DNA from 2 places in the Actinomadura graeca genome. Region 2 is predicted to be linked to the other one. Evidence: riboswitches for the same ligand, from Rfam matches in the RefSeq annotation. Region 2 holds a riboswitch; the other holds the start of a gene.
What was found. A riboswitch is a leader RNA that binds a small molecule or an ion and turns the genes downstream of it on or off. The one in region 2 is predicted to bind ZMP and ZTP.

Region 1 (9,502 bases), 2.9 Mb from region 2:
ACCAGCGGGCTGAACGTGCACGAGCTGCGCAACAAGATCATCGGGTTCTTCGGCAACGACACCGGGGAGTCCAGCCTGCGGGCCACCGTGGTCTCGTTCGGCTACAAGTACGGCCTGCCCGTCGACGCCGACCTTGTCGTCGACTGCCGTTTCCTGCCGAACCCGCACTGGGTGCCGGAACTGCGCCCGAAGACCGGCCGCGATACCGCCGTCCGCGACTACGTGCTCGGCCAGCGGGGCGCCAAGGAGTTCCTCGACGCCTACTCCGAGGTGCTGCGGCTGCTGGCGGACGGCTACGAGCGCGAGGGCAAGCACTACGTGACACTGGCCGTGGGCTGTACCGGGGGCAAACACCGTAGTGTGGCCATGGCGGAACAGATCGCCGCCCGGCTGCGGGACGAGGGCATCGAGGTGCAGGTCGCCCATCGTGACCTCGGCCGTGAGTGAGATCCGTGGCTGAGACCCGGCCCGGGTCCCGGACGAGGAGAGAAGCGGCACGGTGAAGCCCCTCGGCCCCAAGGTCGTCGCGCTCGGCGGGGGCCACGGCCTGTACGCCTCGCTGTCGGCGCTCCGTCGCGTCACCGACCGGCTGACCGCGGTCGTCACGGTCGCCGACGACGGAGGTTCCAGCGGCCGGCTGCGCCGCGAGCTCGGAGTGCTGCCGCCCGGGGACCTGCGGATGGCGCTGGCCGCGCTGTGCGGGGACGACGAGTGGGGGCAGACCTGGCGGGACGTCGTGCAGCACCGGTTCCGCAGCGAGGGCGACCTGCGCGGCCACGCCGTCGGGAACCTGCTGATCGTCGCGTTGTGGGAGCTGTTCGGCGGCGGGGAGCCCGGCGGCTCGCCGTCCGGCTCGACCGTCGCGGGGCTGGACTGGGTGGGCCGGCTGCTCGGCGCGCACGGCCGGGTGCTGCCGATGGCGGCCGTCCCGATGGACATCGTCGCCGAGGTGCGGGGCGCCGACCCGGCGTGCCCGGACGAGATCACCCACGTCAAGGGGCAGGTGGCCTGCGCGCGGACGCCCGGGACCGTCCTCGGCGTGTCGCTGGTCCCCGCCGACCCGCCCGCCTGCCCGGAGACGATCGCCGCCGTCGAGGACGCCGACTGGATCGTGTTCGGCCCGGGATCGTGGTTCACCAGCGTCCTGCCGCACCTGAAGGTGCCCGCGCTCGCCCGCGCGCTCACTTCGGCCCGCGCCCGCCGCGTCGTCGCGCTGAACCTCGCGCCGCAGCCCGGCGAGACCGACGACTTCTCCCCGCAGACCCATCTGGAGGTCCTCCAGGCCCACGCGCCCGGCCTCGGCGTCGACGTCGTCATCGCCGACTCCGGCGTGGTCGACGACCCGGGCGCCCTCGACAAGGCCGTCCAGGAACTCGGCGGGCGACTCGTGCTCGCCGAGGTCGCCGCCGACGACGGCTCACCGCGTCATGATCCCGCCCGCCTGGCCCAAGCCTTCGTACAGATATTCAGTGAGTGACGTCCGGCCGGGCCGTCATCGGCGAGACTGCTGGAAGTCCGATAGGGGGAGGGTTCATCTATGGCGATGACCGGTGTGGTCAAAGACGAGCTGAGCAGGCTCACGGTGCTGAAGCCGTGCTGCCGCAAGGCCGAGGTCTCGACGCTGCTGCGTTTCGCGGGGGGTCTGCACCTGGTCAGCGGGCGCATCGTGATCGAGGCCGAGATCGACACCGGGGTGGCGGCGCGACGGCTCATCAAGGACATCGCGGAGGTGTTCGGGCACACCTCGGAGGTGGTGGTGCTCGCGCCGAGCGGGCTGCGCAAGGGCAACCGCTACGTCGTCCGGGTGTTCCGCGACGGTGAGTCCCTCGCGCGGCAGACCGGGCTCATCGACAACAACGGCCGTCCCGTCCGCGGGCTTCCCCGGCACGTGGTCGCGGGGGCGGCCTGCGACGCCGAGTCGGCCTGGCGCGGGGCGTTCCTCGCGCACGGCTCGCTCACCGAGCCGGGCCGGTCGATGTCGCTGGAGGTGACGTGCCCGGGGCCGGAGGCGGCGCTCGCGCTGGTCGGCGCGGCCCGCCGGCTGAAGATCCACGCCAAGGCGCGGGAGGTCCGCGGCGTCGACCGGGTCGTGGTCCGCGACGGCGACGCGATCAGCGCGCTGCTCACCCGGCTCGGCGCGCACGACAGCGTGCTGGCCTGGGAGGAGCGGCGGATGCGCCGCGAGGTCCGGGCGACCGCGAACCGGCTCGCCAACTTCGACGACGCGAACCTGCGCCGCTCGGCGCGCGCGGCGGTCGCGGCGGGCGCGCGGGTCGCCCGCGCGCTGGAGATCCTCGGCGACGACGCGCCCGAGCACCTGGTGAACGCGGGCCGGCTCCGGCTGGAGCACAAGCAGGCGTCGCTGGAGGAGCTCGGCCAGCTCGCCGACCCGCCGCTCACCAAGGACGCCATCGCCGGCCGGATCCGGCGGCTGCTCGCCATGGCCGACAAGCGGGCCGGTGACCAGGGCATCCCCGGCACCGAGGCGAACCTGACCGCCGACATGCTGGCCCCCTGAGCCGCCCCTCCGCTGACGCCCTCGCCGCCTACGAACCCCCCGATCCGGAGCAGATCCCGGCGGACGTGACGAGGGTCATCGACTCGTCCGTGCCGTGACCCCAAGGCCGGAGTTGTGCGTGAACGCTTGGCGGCGGTACGGAACGCGCGTCCCAGGCGGGGTGCCGTGCGCGGGACGGACGGCACCCGGCCCGTGCGCCGGCGTCCTCGCACGTGGCCGATGTCGGGCTACCCACCGGTCATTGGATAGGGTCGGGAGCAGGGGGAGACCCCGGTCCGACGCAGGAGGACGGCCCGGTCACACCGGGCGCGACGACGTATGAGGAGAGCCGTTCCGTGACCATCCGAGTAGGCATCAACGGGTTCGGCCGGATCGGCCGCAACTTCTACCGCGCCGTGAAGGCGAGCGGGGCCGACATCGAGATCGTGGCGGTCAACGACCTGACCGACAACGCCACCCTCGCCCAGCTGCTCAAGTACGACAGCATCCTCGGCCGCTTCCCCGAGGAGGTGCGCGCCACCGCCGACGAGATCGTCGTCGGCGGCACGGCCATCAAGGCGTTCGAGGAGCGCGACCCCGCCAACCTCAAGTGGGGCGACGTCGGCGCCGACATCGTCGTGGAGTCCACCGGGTTCTTCACCGACGCCACCAAGGCCAAGGTGCACGCCGACAACGGCGCCAAGAAGGTGATCATCTCCGCGCCGGCGAAGAACGAGGATCTCACCGTCGTCCTCGGCGTCAACGAGGACCGCTACGACCCGGCCGCGCACACGGTGATCTCCAACGCGTCCTGCACCACCAACTGCCTGGCGCCGCTGGCCAAGGTGCTGCACGACAGCTTCGTCATCGAGAAGGGCCTGATGACGACGATCCACGCCTACACCCAGGACCAGAACCTCCAGGACGCCCCGCACAAGGACCTGCGCCGCGCCCGGGCCGCCGCGCTCAACGTCGTGCCGACCTCCACCGGCGCCGCCAAGGCCATCGGCCTGGTGCTGCCCGAGCTGAACGGCAAGCTCGACGGCTACGCGCTGCGCGTCCCGGTGCCGACCGGCTCGGCGACCGACCTCACCGCGACCCTGTCCCGCGCGGTCACGGCCGACGAGGTGAACGCCGCGTTCAAGGCCGCCGCCGAGGGGCCGCTGAAGGGCTACCTGACCTACACCGAGGACCCGATCGTCTCCAGCGACATCGTCACCGACCCGGCGTCCTGCATCTACGACTCCGGGCTGACCAAGGTGATCGGCGACCAGGTGAAGGTCGTCGGCTGGTACGACAACGAGTGGGGCTACTCCAACCGCCTCGTCGACCTCGTCAAGCTCGTCGGCTCGCAGCTCTGACCCGCTGACCGCGCCGTGGCCACGCCTCCGGGCGGCCACGGCGCGGCCGTATCCGGAAGGACAACGCATCCCGATGCGCACCATTGACGATCTGGACGTCGCCGGCAGGCGGGTGCTCGTCAGATCGGACCTGAACGTCCCGCTGGAGGACGGCCGGATCACCGACGACGGGCGGATCAGGGCCGCCCTGCCGACGATCGAGGCGCTGCGGGCGCGCGGCGCCAAGGTCGTCGTCTGCGCCCACCTCGGCCGTCCCAAGGGCCAGGTCAGGCCCGAGTTGTCGCTCGCCCCCGTCGCCGGGCGGCTCGGGTCGCTGCTGGGCGCGGACGTCGCGCTCGCGGGCGACGTCGCCGGCGACTCCGCCCGCGCCACCGTGGACGGCCTCGCCGGCGGTGACGTCGCGCTGCTGGAGAACCTGCGCTTCGAGCCGGGCGAGACCAGCAAGGACGACGCCGAGCGCGGCGCGTTCGCGGCCCGGCTCGCCGACCTCGCCGACCTCTACGTCGGCGACGGGTTCGGCGCCGTGCACCGCAGGCACGCCAGCGTCTTCGACGTCCCGGCGCTGCTCCCGCACGCCGCGGGCGGTCTGGTCGTCGCCGAGGTCGAGGTGCTGCGCAGGCTCACCGAGCGGGTCGAGCGGCCCTACGCCGTCGTGCTCGGCGGCTCCAAGGTGTCCGACAAGCTCGGCGTCATCGACAGCCTGCTCGGCAAGGCCGACCGCATCCTCGTCGGCGGCGGCATGGTGTTCACCTTCCTCAAGGCCCAGGGCCACGAGGTCGGCAAGAGCCTGCTCGAACCGGACCAGCTCGGCACCGTCCGCGAGTACCTGCGCCGCGCAGAGGAGACCGGCGTGGAGTTCGTCCTCCCCGTCGACATCGTCGCCGCGGCCGCCTTCGCCGCCGACGCCGAGCACGAGGCCGTGCCCGCCGCCGCGATCCCCGCCGACCGGATCGGCCTGGACATCGGCCCCGAGTCCGGCAAGCTGTTCGCCTCCCGCCTCGCCGGCACCCGGACGGTCTTCTGGAACGGCCCCATGGGCGTGTTCGAGATGGAGCCCTACGCGCACGGCACCCGCGCCGTCGCCCAGGGCCTCATCGACTCGGGCGCGTTCACCGTCGTCGGCGGCGGCGACTCCGCCGCGGCCGTCCGGCGGCTCGGCTTCGACGAGAGCTCCTTCTCCCACATCTCGACCGGCGGCGGCGCCAGCCTCGAATACCTCGAAGGCGCGACGCTCCCCGGCCTGCAGGCCCTGGAGGACTGACCGATGGCCCCCGTCACCCCGTCCCGCAAGCCGCTCATGGCCGGGAACTGGAAGATGAACAACAACCACCTGGACGCGATCCTGCTCGTCCAGAAGATGGCGTTCGCCCTCAAGGAGGCCGACTACGACGCCGTCGACGTGGTCGTGCTGCCGCCGTTCACCGCCCTCCGCTCCGTCCAGACGGTGATCGAGGCCGACCGCTACGCGATCCAGTACGGCGCGCAGGACGTCTCGCAGCACGCCTCGGGCGCCTACACCGGCGAGGTCGCCGCGTCGATGCTGGCCAAGCTCGGCTGCTCCTACGCCGTCGTCGGGCACTCCGAGCGCCGCCAGTACCACGCCGAGGACGACGCGCTCGTCAACGCCAAGGCCCGCGCCGCGCTCGCCGCCGACATCACCCCGATCCTGTGCGTGGGGGAGGGGCTCGACGTCCGCAAGGCCGGCGGGCAGGTCCCGCACGTGCTCGGCCAGGTCGACGGCGGGCTGGACAAGCTCACCGCCGAGCAGGTCCGCCGCACCGTGATCGCCTACGAGCCGGTCTGGGCGATCGGGACGGGCGAGGTCGCCACGCCGAAGGACGCCCAGGAGGTCTGTGGCGCCATCCGGACGCGAATCGCCGAGCTCTACGACGGCGGAGTGGCCGACCAGGCGCGTATCCTGTACGGCGGCTCGGTCAAGGGGAACAACATCGCCGGGATCATGGCGCAGTCCGATGTGGACGGCGCCTTGGTCGGTGGTGCCAGCCTCGACCCGGGTGAGTTCGTCAAGATCTGCCGGTACCGTGATCTTCCCGTCTGATCACAAACTGATCAATTCTGCGTGACATGGGAGTTCCTGCCGTACCAGGAGAGACTTCGACGTACCCTTCGTAGCTGACGGGTAAACCCGCCCGGCTCGACCCTCCGTCCTTGAACGACAGACAAGCCCCGCCCCGCGCGGGTCTGGCCAGAGAAGGCGCTGAAGAACTGTGATCATCGCAACCTCTATCGTGCTCATCGTCACGAGTCTGCTGATGGTGACCTTCGTCCTGATGCACAAGGGCAAGGGCGGCGGCCTGTCCGACATGTTCGGGGGCGGCATCTCGTCGTCGCTGGGCGGATCGTCGGTGGTGGAGCGCAACCTCGACCGGCTGACCGTCGGCACCGGTGTCATCTGGTTCGCCTCGATCATCGTTCTCGGGCTGCTGTTCAAGCACAAGGGCGTCGGCTGAGCCCCCTGTTCCATATGTACGAGCGCCGCGCCGCCCTCGGAGGTCACGGGCGGCATGGGCAAAATGAGCGAGGAGTAGTCCGTGGGTAGTGGCAACGCGATTCGGGGCAGCCGTGTCGGGGCCGGTCCGATGGGAGAGGCGGAGCGCGGCGACGCCGCCCCCCGCGTCTGGGTGACCTTCTACTGCGCCAACCGGCACGAGACCCGTCCCAGCTTCGCGACCGACGTCGCGGTCCCCGAGACGTGGGACTGCCCCCGCTGCGGGTTCCCCGCGGGCCAGGACTCGGAGAACCCGCCGGCGCCGCCGAAGACCGAGCCTTACAAGACGCACCTGGCGTATGTGAAGGAGCGCCGCAGCGACGAGGACGGCGAGGCCATCCTCGAAGAAGCGCTGGCCAAGCTCCGCCAGAAGCGCGCCGCCGTGAAGAAGGCCCTGGAGGCCGCGGGCCGCAGCTGACCGGCTCCGCACTCCACGCGCATGGCCCCCGCCGGGGGCCATGCGCTTGTCGTGTCAGGGGCCGTGCGCCGTGTCCCTCCCGGCGCGGACGCGGGCGTCCGGCGGGCCCGGATCGCTATGATGAGGCGAACGCGACTGGCGCAGTCAAGGTGGAGACAACCACCGGGAAGCGAAACCGAGTCCGCACACCGCGCGCCTGGGTGTACGGGTCCCCAATGCCGGGGCGCCCGAGGCGAGCCCGGCGCGAACAGCGCGGAGGCAGTCATGCACGACCCGGCCGTTCCCCACCTGAGGGACCAGGACCCCGAGATCGCCGGACTGGTCGAGGCGGAGGCCCGCAGGCAGTTCGAGAAGATCAGGCTCATCGCCTCGGAGAACTACGTCTCGCCCGCCGTGCTGGAGGCCACCGGCACGGTCCTGACCAACAAGTACTCCGAGGGCTACGCGGGCAAGCGCTACTACGAGGGCCAGCAGAACATCGACCCGATCGAGCTGCTGGCGGTCGAGCGCGCCAAGGGCCTGTTCGGCGCCGAGCACGCCAACGTCCAGCCGTACTCCGGCTCGCCCGCCAACCTCGCGGTGTACCTGGCGTTCCTGGAGCCGGGCGACCCGGTGATGGGGCTGTCGCTGCCGATGGGCGGCCACCTCACGCACGGCTGGTCGGTGTCGGTCACCGGCAAGTGGTTCCGGCCCGTGCGGTACGACGTGCGTCCCGACACCGGGCGGGTCGACATGGACCAGGTCCGCGACCTCGCGCTCAAGGAGCGGCCGAAGGTCATCTGGTGCGGCGGCACCGCCGTCCCGCGCACGATCGACTTCCCGGCCTTCGCCGAGATCGCCCGGGAGGCCGGGGCGGTGCTGGCCGCCGACGTCGCGCACATCGCCGGCCTGATCGCGGGCGGCGCCCACCCCTCCCCGGTGGGCCACGCCGAGGTGATCACCACCACGACGCACAAGACGCTGCGCGGCCCGCGCGGCGCGATGATCCTGTCGACGACGGAGCACGCCAAGGCGATCGACAAGGCGGTCTTCCCCGGCCTGCAGGGCGGCCCGCACGACCACACCACCGCCGCCATCGCGGTCGCGCTGAAGGAGGCCGCCCGGCCGGAGTTCGCGGGCTACGCGCGGCAGATCGTCGCCAACGCCGCGGCCCTGGCGGCGGAGCTGCTGGACCGCGGCTACGACCTGGTCTCCGGCGGCACCGACAACCACCTCATCCTCATCGACCTCACGAACAAGGGCGTCGCGGGCAAGCCCGCCGCGCAGGCCCTCGACCGGGCCGGGATCGAGCTGAACTACAACGCCGTCCCGTTCGACCCGCGCAAGCCGTTCGACCCGTCCGGGCTGAGGCTCGGCACCGCCGCGATCACCACCCGCGGGCTGGCCGAGGAGCACATGCCGCGCGTCGCCGCGTGGATCGACGAGGTCGTCCTGGCCACCGCCAAGCAGGACGACACGGTCGTGGAGCGGGTCGCCGGGGAGGTCCGCGAGATGCTCGCGGCCTACCCGATCCCCGGCTGGGCGCCCGCGCCCTGATCAGCCGGGGCGCAGGACGGTGATCATGCGCCACGCGTCGGGGTCGGTGAGCGGCACGGCGTCCGCCCCGGCCCCGAAGTCGCCGTACCGGCCCGCGACGGCGAGCCCGCCGGCGAGGCGGATCGCCGCGTCCAGCTCGGTGGCCGTCCAGAATCGGTAGGGGACGACGTCGTGGATCACCCTGCCGTCGTCGATCGCGACCGTGACGTGGTCGTCGGCGATCTGGGTGACCGGGTCGAGCCGGTCGGCGGGCTCGCCCCACCGGACGGTCGCCCGGACGCCGCCGCGCTCGACCGTCCAGCCGGTGCTCACGCTCGGGTCGTCGCCGAGCCGGTCGCGCGGGTGCGACATCTCCACGACGTAGAGCCCGCCGGGGGACAGGTGCGCAGCGACCCGCCGCAGGTGCGCGACGAACGCGTCCAGGGTCATCAGGTGGGACGTGGAGTCGAGCATGGTCACCACGAGGTCGAAGCGGCGCCCCAGGTCGAACAGGGTCATGTCGTCCTGGACGACCTCCAGTGCGACACCGGCGCGCGCGGCCTCGGCGGCGGCGTAGGCGCACATCGCCGGGTTCAGGTCGAGGGCGGTCGCGGCGAGGCCGCGGCGGGCGAGCTCGCGGGCGTGCTCGGCCGGCCCGGCGGCCAGTTCCAGCACCGTCCGGGCGGGGCCCGCGCCCTCGGGACGGTGCTCGGCGCACCAGCCGAGCAGGACGCCGGCCTCGGCGGGCACGTCGCGGAACGAGCACGCCAGCTCGTACGCCCAGGGATCGTCATAGATGCCGGTCACCGGGACATCCTCCCAGCGCCGCCCGGGTGTCACGCCACCGCTACGTCATCGTGCGCACGGGGTTTCACATTCCGGACGGGGGTTGAGGCGGCCGCTCCGACGGCCTAGCGTGCGGTAAGTGATCGACCCCGCGAACGGTGAACATGTCAATGACCGACACGCCGGAGTCCGACGGAAACGCGAACCATTCGCGATCCGTCTCCCCCTGCTGTTCCCCGGTTCGCTGGGCGACGAGCAGCGCGCCGTCTACGAGGCGGTGACCGGCGGTCCCCGTGCCGACGCGGCCCGGGCCTCCGGGCCCGACGACGCCCCGCCGCACCCGCCGTTCCGTTCCGTCGACGACGCGGGGCGCCTTCTCGGCCCCTTCAACGCGATGCTCTACAGCCCCGCCGTCG
Region 2 (9,502 bases):
CCGCTGCGCCGCGGCGAGGAAGGGCCGCAGCGCCAGCTCCACCGCGGGGTCGAGCGTCCCGAACGTGGTGGTCAGCTCCGCCGCGTCGAGCCTGCCCAGCCGGATGTCCGGGTCCAGCCCCCGCAACCGCTCGATGATCTCCGGGTCGTGCACGTAGCCGCCGTTGACGAGCCCGACGCCCTGCGCGCCGGCGACCGCCGACAGCCGCCGGAACTCGTCCACGCTCGTGGTGAACCGGCCGTCCGGGTGGCGCCGCCGGAACTCCGCCAGCGTCATCGGCCCGGCGGACGTCTCGTAGTCCAGCCAGCGGTCCACGATCCGCAGCATGTCGTCGTCGTGCAGCGCCATCGCCTTCACGCCGAGCTGGTGCAGCCCGAGGAACCCGTCCAGCGCCGCCGGATCGGTCTCCGCCAGCTTCACCAGCCACTGCCGCAGGATCTCGCCCAGCCCGTCCCGGACCGACTCCAGCAGTTCGTCCTCGTAGAGCGCCTCACGGCTCGCGGTCGGCCGCAGCTCCCCCGCGTCGACGACGCAGCGGGCGAAGAACGCCCAGTCGGGCAGCAGCCCCTCCACGTTCTCCGCCAGCAGCATCCGCTTCAGGTAGACGCGGTGCGCGGCGCGCGCGGACGGCGCGACCGGATGCGGCAGGACGAACGCGACGCCCGTCAGCCCCGCCTCCGGGACGTCCAGGTCGACCACGTCGAACGGCGTGAAGCCGAACAGCTCCTCGCAGTACTCCTCCAGCGCACGCCGCCGCCCGGCCGGGTCGCGGTGGGCCGCCCGCCACACGGGACCGTCCCCGGCGACCGGCACGCCGTCCACGGTCAGCTCGACCGGCAGCAGCGACCCGTACGTGCGGGCGAGGCCCGCCACCACCGGCGGGCTCAGCAGCTCCGCCGACCCCGGCCGCGCCCGGAGCGTGACCGTCGTGCCCGGCTCGTCGCGCTCGGCGGGCTCGACGCGGTAGCTGCCGCCGGACAGCCCCGTCCACCGCACCCCCGCGCCACCGCGCGCGGACCGCGTCACCACCTCGATCTCGTCGGCGACGAGGAACGCCGACAGCAGCCCGATCCCGAACTGGCCGAGGAAGTCGTGCCGCGCGAACCCGAGTTCGTCCCGCTTGGACGAGCGCCCGATCGTCGCGAGCAGGGTGTGGACCTCGTCCTCGGTGAGGCCGATCCCGTCGTCGTGGACGCGCAGGACACCGCCGCCGGTCTCGATGGCGACCCGGCCGCCGTCACCGCGCGCGGTGATCGCGTCGACGGCGTTCTGCAGGAGTTCCCGCAGGTAGACGCGGGGACTGGCGTAGAGATGGCGGCTCAGCAGATCCACCACGCCGCGCAGATCGACCTGAAAAGCCTGTTCCGCCACCTGCCGCCTCCCCGATCACCTGATGGAGCGATCACACCCTAGCGACCGGTACCGGCCTCTTGACCGTGTTTCTCACACGAACGAGCCCCGGGCCTGACCGGCCCGGGGCTCGTGCGGTGGTCGCGTGAAAAAGTGCGCAGACGGTCAGATCGCGCAGACGGTCAGATGAGGCCGAGCTTGCGGACGGCGTCGCGCTCCTCCGACAGCTCTCCCACGGACGCGTCGATCCGGGCGCGCGAGAAGGCGTCGATCTCCAGCCCCTGGACGATCTCCCACTCGCCGTTCGCCGTCGTGACGGGGAACGAGGAGATCAGGCCCTCGGGGACGCCGTACGAGCCGTCCGACACGACCGCCATGGACGTCCAGTCACCGTCGGCGGTGCCGTTGACCCAGGTGTGCACGTGGTCGATCGCGGCGGACGCTGCCGACGCGGCCGACGACGCGCCCCGCGCCTCGATGATGGCGGCGCCGCGCTTGGCGACGGTCGGGATGAAGTCGTTCTCCAGCCAGCCCTGGTCGTTGACCGTCTCGGCGGCGTTCTTGCCGGCGATCTCGGCGTGGAAGATGTCCGGGTACTGGGTGGCCGAGTGGTTGCCCCAGATCGTCATCCTGCGGATGTCGGCGACGGACACGCCCGCCTTCTTCGACAGCTGCGCCAGCGCCCGGTTGTGGTCCAGCCGGGTCATCGCGGTGAAGCGGGAGGCGGGGACGTCCGGCGCGTGCGACTGCGCGATCAGCGCGTTGGTGTTCGCCGGGTTGCCGACGACCAGCACCTTGATGTCGTCCGCGGCGCCCGCGTTGATCGCCTCGCCCTGCGGCTTGAAGATCCCGCCGTTGGCCTCCAGCAGGTCGCCGCGCTCCATCCCCTTCGTGCGGGGGCGGGCACCGACCAGCAGCGCCACGTTCGCGCCCTCGAACGCCTTCACGGCGTCGTCGAGGATGTCGATGCCGGACACCAGCGGGAACGCGCAGTCGTCCAGCTCCATGGCGGTGCCCTCCGCGGCCTTCACCGCCTGGGGGATCTCCAGCAGCCGCAGGCGCACGGGTACGTCCGCGCCGAGCAGCTGGCCGGACGCTATGCGGAACAGCAGCGCGTAGCCGATCTGGCCCGCGGCGCCGGTGACGGTGACGGTGACTGGAGTGCGCGTCATTACCTTCTTCTCCTGCTGCTGACCTGACGGGGCTCAGGCGGCCATCCTTCGAACCCGACCACCCGAGAGCCGCGCCGCCGCGCCGAATCTCTCGCCGTCGAGATATACCGGGGTCAGGTTATCGCGCGCGCACCGCCCGCCTTCCCCCAGGTACCCGGACCGGCATGGCCGCCGCCCTCCCGCGAACACGGAAGGCCGTCCCGGAACCCTCCGGGACGGCCCTTCGAGGGGACGGGATCAGCCGTTGACCTTCTTCTGGAGGTTGGTGTCGAGGGCCTCCAGGAACTCCTGCGTGGTCAGCCAGGGGGTGTCGGCGCCGACGAGCAGCGCCAGGTCCTTGGTCATCTGACCGGCCTCGACGGTCTGGACGCAGACCTCTTCGAGCGCCTTCGCGAAGCCGATGAGCTGCGCGTTGCCGTCGAGCTTGCCGCGGTGCTCAAGCCCCCGGGTCCACGCGAAGATCGACGCGATCGGGTTGGTCGACGTCGGCTTGCCCTGCTGGTGCTGGCGGTAGTGCCGGGTCACCGTGCCGTGCGCGGCCTCGGCCTCGACGGTCTTGCCGTCGGGGGTCATGAGGACCGACGTCATCAGCCCGAGGGAGCCGAAGCCCTGCGCGAGGGTGTCGGACTGGACGTCGCCGTCGTAGTTCTTCGCAGCCCAGACGAAGCCGCCCTCCCACTTGAGCGCGGCGGCGACCATGTCGTCGATGAGCCGGTGCTCGTAGGTGAGGCCCTTGGCCTCGAACTCGGCCTTGAACTCCGACTCGTAGATCTCCTGGAAGAGGTCCTTGAAGCGGCCGTCGTAGGCCTTGAGGATCGTGTTCTTCGTCGACATGTACAGGGGCATCTCGCGGTTCAGCGCGTACCGCATGCTCGTGCGCGCGAAGTCGCGGATCGAGTCGTCGTAGTTGTACATGCCCATGGCGACGCCGCCACCGGGGAAGTCCGCGATCTCGAACTCCATCGGCTCCGACCCGTCCTGCGGCGTGTAGGTGATCGTCACCTTGCCCGGGCCCGGAACGACGAAGTCGGTGGCCTTGTACTGGTCGCCGTGGGCGTGACGGCCGATGATGATCGGCTTCGTCCAGCCCGGCACCAGGCGGGGGATGTTGGAGGCCACGATCGGCTCACGGAAGATCACGCCGCCGAGGATGTTGCGGATCGTCCCGTTGGGGGAGCGCCACATCTTCTTCAGGCCGAACTCCTCGACGCGCGCCTCGTCGGGGGTGATGGTGGCGCACTTCACACCGACGCCGTGCTCCTTGATGGCGTGGGCGGCGTCCACCGTGACCTGGTCGTCCGTGGCGTCACGGTGCTCGATCCCCAGGTCGTAGTACTTCAGATCGACGTCCAGGTAAGGCAGGATCAACTGGTCCTTGATGAATTTCCAGATGATCCGCGTCATTTCGTCGCCGTCGAGCTCGACGACGGGGGCCGCTACTTTGATCTTGGGCATGCCGTTGCTGTCCCTTTCCTACACCGGCCAGCAGTCCTTGTAAGGCTCAACTGGCAAGGCTAGCCGAGGCCATGGCGGGCATCGGACCTGGCCTGGGCCGGAGCGTTCCCGGCAGGGCGGACGCCCGTCAGCCGGACGGGCCGTCCCGGCGGCCGGACATCAGCAGCCGCAGGCCGCGCGCCGCCATCGCGAGCGCGATCAGCACGCCGAACGCCCCGGCGAGGACGAGTCCGGTCTTGTTCATCGGAGGGATGCTCAGCGCGACGAACGCCACCATCTCACCGAGGATCACGAGCGTCCAGCAGTCGACGGACCGGCTGCGCACCGCAAGCAGGCCGAGCTGCGACTCCGGCAGCAGCAGCCGCGCGAGCGCCCCGAGGAGCAGCGCCGCCGCCATCAGGCCGGATCCCTTGCGCCAGTAGTCGAGCGCGCACAGCGCGAGCCCGGCGCCGACGCCGCTGAGGACGAGCAGATATGGCAGCCGGCCGAGCCAGTGCGGCGCGGCGCCCCTGCGGCGCGGCGCGCGGCGCCTCCGCCGGTGCACCTCGGTGCTCATGGCCCCTCCGAATCGGAAACCGGCTTGGACGGCCGGTGGCACTTCACGGTAGTGCCATTCGGGTCGCGGCACGACATCATCCGCGCGCTTCCGGACGAGGCGCCGTCCGTCCGGGATTCCGGGCGCGGCCGGGGTCGGTGCCAGGCGAGGGAAACGGATGGGACACAGGAGGCGCCCGGGGGCCCGGATGCCTTGCGCCATCGGTCCTACTCGCCAGTAGGAGGGTGTGACGGTGACCGGCCCGGGTAACCCGTCGGACAGGGGTCGCTAACTAGCTGGGAGGACTGCCGTGGAGGGGCCGTTCATGCGGATCGAGGACAGCGGGCTGGTGGTGCCGCTGCGCCCCGACGTTACGACGGTCGGGAGAGGGAGAGGAGTCGACATCCGCCTCGATGATCCGAGCGTGTCGCGTTTGCACGCCGAGATCGTTCGACGCGGCCCGTATGTGTACGTCGTCGACATGGGCCTGTCCCGTAACGGAACCCGAGTCAACGGCAGGCCGATCGCCCGCCGTGTCCTGGAGGACGGAGACGTCGTGAGCTTCGGCACGGCGCGCTGCCGGATGGGGGGCATCCCCCGGGAGGAGGTGGATCCGGACGTCGAGCTGCGGCGGGCCGTCGCACCCGAGCTCACCCGCCGTGAGGTCGACGTGCTGACCGCGCTCTGCCGCCCCGCCCTCTCGGACGAGGCGTTCGTGGCACCGGCCACCGCCCGTGACATCGCGGGCGAACTGGTCGTCACCGAGGCCGCCGTCAAGCAGCACCTGCTGCGTCTGTACCAGAAATTCCGCATCCCGGAGGGCGCCAACCGCCGCACGCGGCTCGCGAACGAGGTCATCGCCATGGGCCTCGTCCGTCCGCTGCCGCCGGTGCACGTGCCCCAGCAGGGCCGCCCGATGGACGGGCGGACCACCGGGGTCCGGGGAGCCGAACCGCGCAGACCGGGCACCCCGGGGCACGCCCCGGGGCATGTCACCGGTCCCGGCCGTCCGGCGCACAGCGCCGCGGGACGCCGGGCCAGCTGATGTGGGCCTGCGGTCACCCTCTGGGCAGCGCAAGCCGGGGTGACCGCTGAGCGGGAAACACCGTTCCGGGCCGCCGCAGGGTGCAGCGGCGGCCCGGGAGGGCCGCCGCCGCATCCGGCGGATCAGCCGGCGTTCTTGAGCGAGTCCTCCGCCGCCTCCACCACGTTCGCCAGAAGCATCGCGCGGGTCATCGGGCCCACGCCCCCCGGATTCGGGGCCACCCATCCGGCGACGTCACGGACGTCGGCGGCCACGTCCCCGGCGAGCTTGCCGTCCACCCGGGACACGCCCACGTCCAGGACCACGGCGCCCGGCTTGACCATGTCCGCGGTGATCAGCCCGGGCACGCCCGCGGCCGCCACCACGATGTCGGCCTTCCGGGTGTGGGCCGCGAGGTCACGGGTCGCGGTGTGGCAGAGCGTCACGGTCGCGTTCTCGGTGCGGCGGGTCAGCAGCAGCCCGAGCGAGCGCCCCACCGTGATGCCGCGCCCGACCACGGTGACCTCCGCGCCCCGGATCGGGACGTCGAAGCGGCGCAGCAGCTCGATGATGCCCTTCGGCGTGCACGGCAGCGGCCCGGGCTGCATCAGCACGAGCCGCCCGAGGCTCATGGGGTGCAGGCCGTCCGCGTCCTTGGCGGGGTCGATGCGCTCCAGCACCCGCTGCTCGTCCAGCCCCCTGGGAAGCGGCAGCTGGACGATGTACCCGGTGCAGGCCGGGTCGGCGTTCAGCTCCGCGACGGCGCGCTCCACCTCGTCCTGCGTGGCGGTGGCGGGCAGGTCACGGCGGATGCTCTCGATACCGACCTCGGCGCAGTCGCGGTGCTTCATGTTGACGTAGGAGTGGCTGCCGGGGTCGTCGCCGACGAGGACCGTCCCGAGCCCCACGGACACGCCGCGGTCGCGCAGCGCCTGCACGCGACCCTTCAGGTTCGAGCGGATCTCGGCGGCGGTGGTCTTGCCGTCCAGAATCTGTGCCGTCATGCGTTCCTCCGCGCTGATCGCCGGGAACCGGGCCCGGCTCGGGGCCCGTCCACCCAGGCGCGCGGTGTCCGGACTGTACGTTCGCTCCCCGGTGGTGATCCACCTTGACCGCGCCAGTCGCTTAGAACGCCATGGTAACCGCCGAGTGCCCGGTGAAAATAACCGTTAAGCGGCCCTGCCGGGCACCCGCCATCGGCGACGGTGGAGGACATGCGGGCGGACATCGACGCCGCGCTCGCCGTCCGCGAACGGGGCGTCCGCTGCCGAGGGCGCGGATCGACGCCGCCACGGGCGAGGTCGCCGGGGGAGACGAGATCTCACCGTCCCACCGCGGCCTGCTGGGACGCGCGTTCGGCGACCTCGGCGCAATCCGCGTCGCCTGGCACACCCGCGTCCGCAACGAGCGATCCCGGACGGCACTGGAGCGGCTCGGCGCGTCGTACGAGGGCGTCCACCACCGGATTCACGCGGACGGCTCGATCCGCGACACCGCCACCCACGCGATGACCGACGGCGAGGATCAGTCCTCGTCCGGCCGCTGACGCCACGTGATGAGCCGGTCGGTGCCATGCCATCCGACATGGGCCGCGAGCATGGCCAGCAGCGCCGCGGCGGCCAGCCCGATCACCTGCCGGGACTCCAGCAGCAGGGCGTCCGTCCGGGCGATCGAGCCCACAAGGAAGGTCAGCACCAGGTCCATACGGCCTCCAACGGCACAGGCCGCGCAGGTCAAGAGAGGGGTAAGCAGGGGGTACGCGACCAGGGGAAGTCTAATTCACCCCCGCCCAAGACGCCGCCGACCGGCTGAGGCCATCCCACCCCCGTCCCAAGGACGCCGCCGAGCGGCTGTGCCTATTCCAACCCCGGCCCAAGGCGACGCCGAGGAGATTGCGCTCACCACCCACAACCGAAGGCGACGCCCAGCGGCAAGCCCTGCGACCTACATGAGCGAGCGAGCCGCCAGGCGAGCCAAGCGACACCCGAGAACCGACCTCAACCCCAGCAAGCAGGAACCCCAACCCCCAACAACCCGAAGGTTGCGATCGCGTCCGAAGGCAGGTGCGAGCGAAGCGAGAACCTGATCGCGCAGCGAGCCCTCCAGGGCGAGTCGAAGCGATGCAGCGATCGCCCGAGTTTCCGCCGAAGGAGGGCCGCCAGGCCCGACGCCAAGGAAACTCAATGAAAAAAGTGCCGGGTGCCCGTGAAGTAGAGGGTGGTCCCGGTCTTTTCGGCGGCTTCGATGACCTTGTCGTCGTTGACGGAGCCGCCGGGTTCGACGATCGCGCGGACGCCGGCGGCGGTCAGGACCTCCAGGCCGTCGGGGAAGGGGAAGAAGGCGTCGGAGGCACCGACGGCGGACGCGGCGCGTTCGGTTCCGGCGCGGGTGACGGCGAGTTTGGCGGAGTCGACGCGGTTGACCTGGCCCATGCCGACGCCGACGGTGGCGCCGTCGGCGGCGAGGAGGATCGCGTTGGACTTCACGGCGCGGACGGCCCGCCACGCGAACGCCAGGTCGCGGAGGGTGGCCTCGTCGGCGGGGGCGCCGACCTTCAGTTCCCAGCCGGACGGGTCGTCGCCGGGGGCGTCGACGCGGTCGACGGTCTGGAGCAGGACGCCGCCGTCGATCCGCCGGTACTCGGTGGCGTTGGCGGGGGTCCGCGGGCAGCGCAGCAGGCGGATGTTCTTCTTGCGGGTGAGGATCTCCAGGGCGTCGTCGTCGAAGGCGGGGGCGACGAGGACCTCGGTGAAGATCTCGGCGACCTGGGCGGCCAGTTCGGCGGTGACGGTCCCGTTCACGGCGATGACGCCGCCGAAGGCCGACAGGGGGTCGCAGGCGTGGGCCTTGCGGTGGGCTTCGGCGAGGTCGGCGCCGATCGCGATGCCGCACGGGTTGGCGTGCTTGATGATCGCGACGGCGGGGGCGTCGAAGTCGTGGGCGGCGCGGCGGGCGGCGTCGGCGTCGACGTAGTTGTTGTAGGACATCTCCTTGCCGTGGAGCTGTTCCGCTCCGGCGAGGCCGCCGCCGCTGCCGTCGGTGAACAGCGCGGCGCGCTGGTGCGGGTTCTCCCCGTACCGCAGGACGTTCGCGCGCTGCCAGGTGGCGCCGAGGAAGTCGGGCCAGCCGGCGTCGGCGGCGGTCTCGTCCGGCGCGTAGGAACCGGCGAACCACGACGCGACGGCCACGTCGTAGGACGCGGTGTGGGAGAACGCCAGGGCCGCCAGGCGCCGCCGTTCCTCCAGCGTGAAACCACCCGACCGGACGGCGTCCAGGACGGTCCCGTAGGCGGCGGGGTCGACGACGACCGCGACGGACGCGTGGTTCTTCGCGGCGGCGCGGACCATCGTCGGGCCGCCGATGTCGATCTGCTCGACGCACTCGTCGGGCGTCGCGCCGGAGTCGACGGTCTCGGCGAACGGGTAGAGGTTGACCACGGCGAGGTCGAACGGCTCCACGTCCAGGTCGTCGAGCTGCTGGAGGTGGTCGTCCTTGCGCCGGTCGGCGAGCAGGCCCGCGTGCACCTTGGGGTGCAGGGTCTTGACGCGGCCGTCCAGGCACTCGGGGAACCCGGTGAGCTTCTCCACCTTCATGACCGGTACCCCTGCGGCGGCGATCCGCCCCGCCGTGGAGCCCGTGGAGACGATCTCCACCCCGGCCTCGTGCAGGCCACGGGCCAGGTCCTCCAGCCCGGTCTTGTCGTACACGCTGATCAGCGCGCGCCTAATCGCCACCCGACTCACCGGCCGAGCTCCCCTCTGTGGGCTGACCCTCTGTGGGCTGCTTCTGTGTGGGCTCACTCTGTACGGGCTCACTCTGTACGGGCTCACTCTGTGTGGGCCGAACCGCCGGACGAATCGCCGCCGGACGTCTCGCCGCAGGTCCTGCACTTCATTGAGACCCGCCTTCCCCGTGCCGTCCAGCCGTCGCGGGCCAGCCGCCCGACGACGTCGACCAGGAGACGGC

Region 1: it holds a riboswitch for ZMP and ZTP, as region 2 does, so the genes downstream of both, AGRA3207_RS03205 (serine hydroxymethyltransferase) here and AGRA3207_RS15550 (bifunctional methylenetetrahydrofolate dehydrogenase/methenyltetrahydrofolate cyclohydrolase) in region 2, are expected to answer to the same signal.

The regions. Positions count from the first base shown of each region.
Region 1 covers NZ_CP059572.1:649,131-658,632, reverse strand. The annotation lists gene rapZ (RNase adapter RapZ) at 1-447, shown strand, start outside; gene AGRA3207_RS03240 (gluconeogenesis factor YvcK family protein) at 500-1,477, shown strand; gene whiA (DNA-binding protein WhiA) at 1,538-2,518, shown strand; gene gap (type I glyceraldehyde-3-phosphate dehydrogenase) at 2,854-3,858, shown strand; gene AGRA3207_RS03225 (phosphoglycerate kinase) at 3,932-5,119, shown strand; gene tpiA (triose-phosphate isomerase) at 5,123-5,917, shown strand; gene secG (preprotein translocase subunit SecG) at 6,087-6,329, shown strand; gene AGRA3207_RS03210 (RNA polymerase-binding protein RbpA) at 6,459-6,785, shown strand; ZMP/ZTP riboswitch at 6,907-6,994, shown strand; gene AGRA3207_RS03205 (serine hydroxymethyltransferase) at 7,050-8,321, shown strand; gene AGRA3207_RS03200 (class I SAM-dependent methyltransferase) at 8,322-9,107, opposite strand; gene AGRA3207_RS03195 (carboxymuconolactone decarboxylase family protein) at 9,226-9,502, shown strand, end outside.
Region 2 covers NZ_CP059572.1:3,541,996-3,551,497, forward strand. The annotation lists gene AGRA3207_RS15525 (HSP90 family protein) at 1-1,371, opposite strand, end outside; gene AGRA3207_RS15530 (malate dehydrogenase) at 1,533-2,522, opposite strand; gene AGRA3207_RS15535 (NADP-dependent isocitrate dehydrogenase) at 2,760-3,977, opposite strand; gene AGRA3207_RS15540 (DUF3017 domain-containing protein) at 4,105-4,533, opposite strand; gene AGRA3207_RS15545 (FHA domain-containing protein) at 4,823-5,557, shown strand; gene AGRA3207_RS15550 (bifunctional methylenetetrahydrofolate dehydrogenase/methenyltetrahydrofolate cyclohydrolase) at 5,680-6,540, opposite strand; ZMP/ZTP riboswitch at 6,585-6,671, opposite strand; gene AGRA3207_RS15555 (GNAT family N-acetyltransferase) at 6,693-7,082, shown strand; gene AGRA3207_RS15560 (hypothetical protein) at 7,061-7,240, opposite strand; gene purH (bifunctional phosphoribosylaminoimidazolecarboxamide formyltransferase/IMP cyclohydrolase) at 7,717-9,279, opposite strand; gene purN (phosphoribosylglycinamide formyltransferase) at 9,363-9,502, opposite strand, start outside.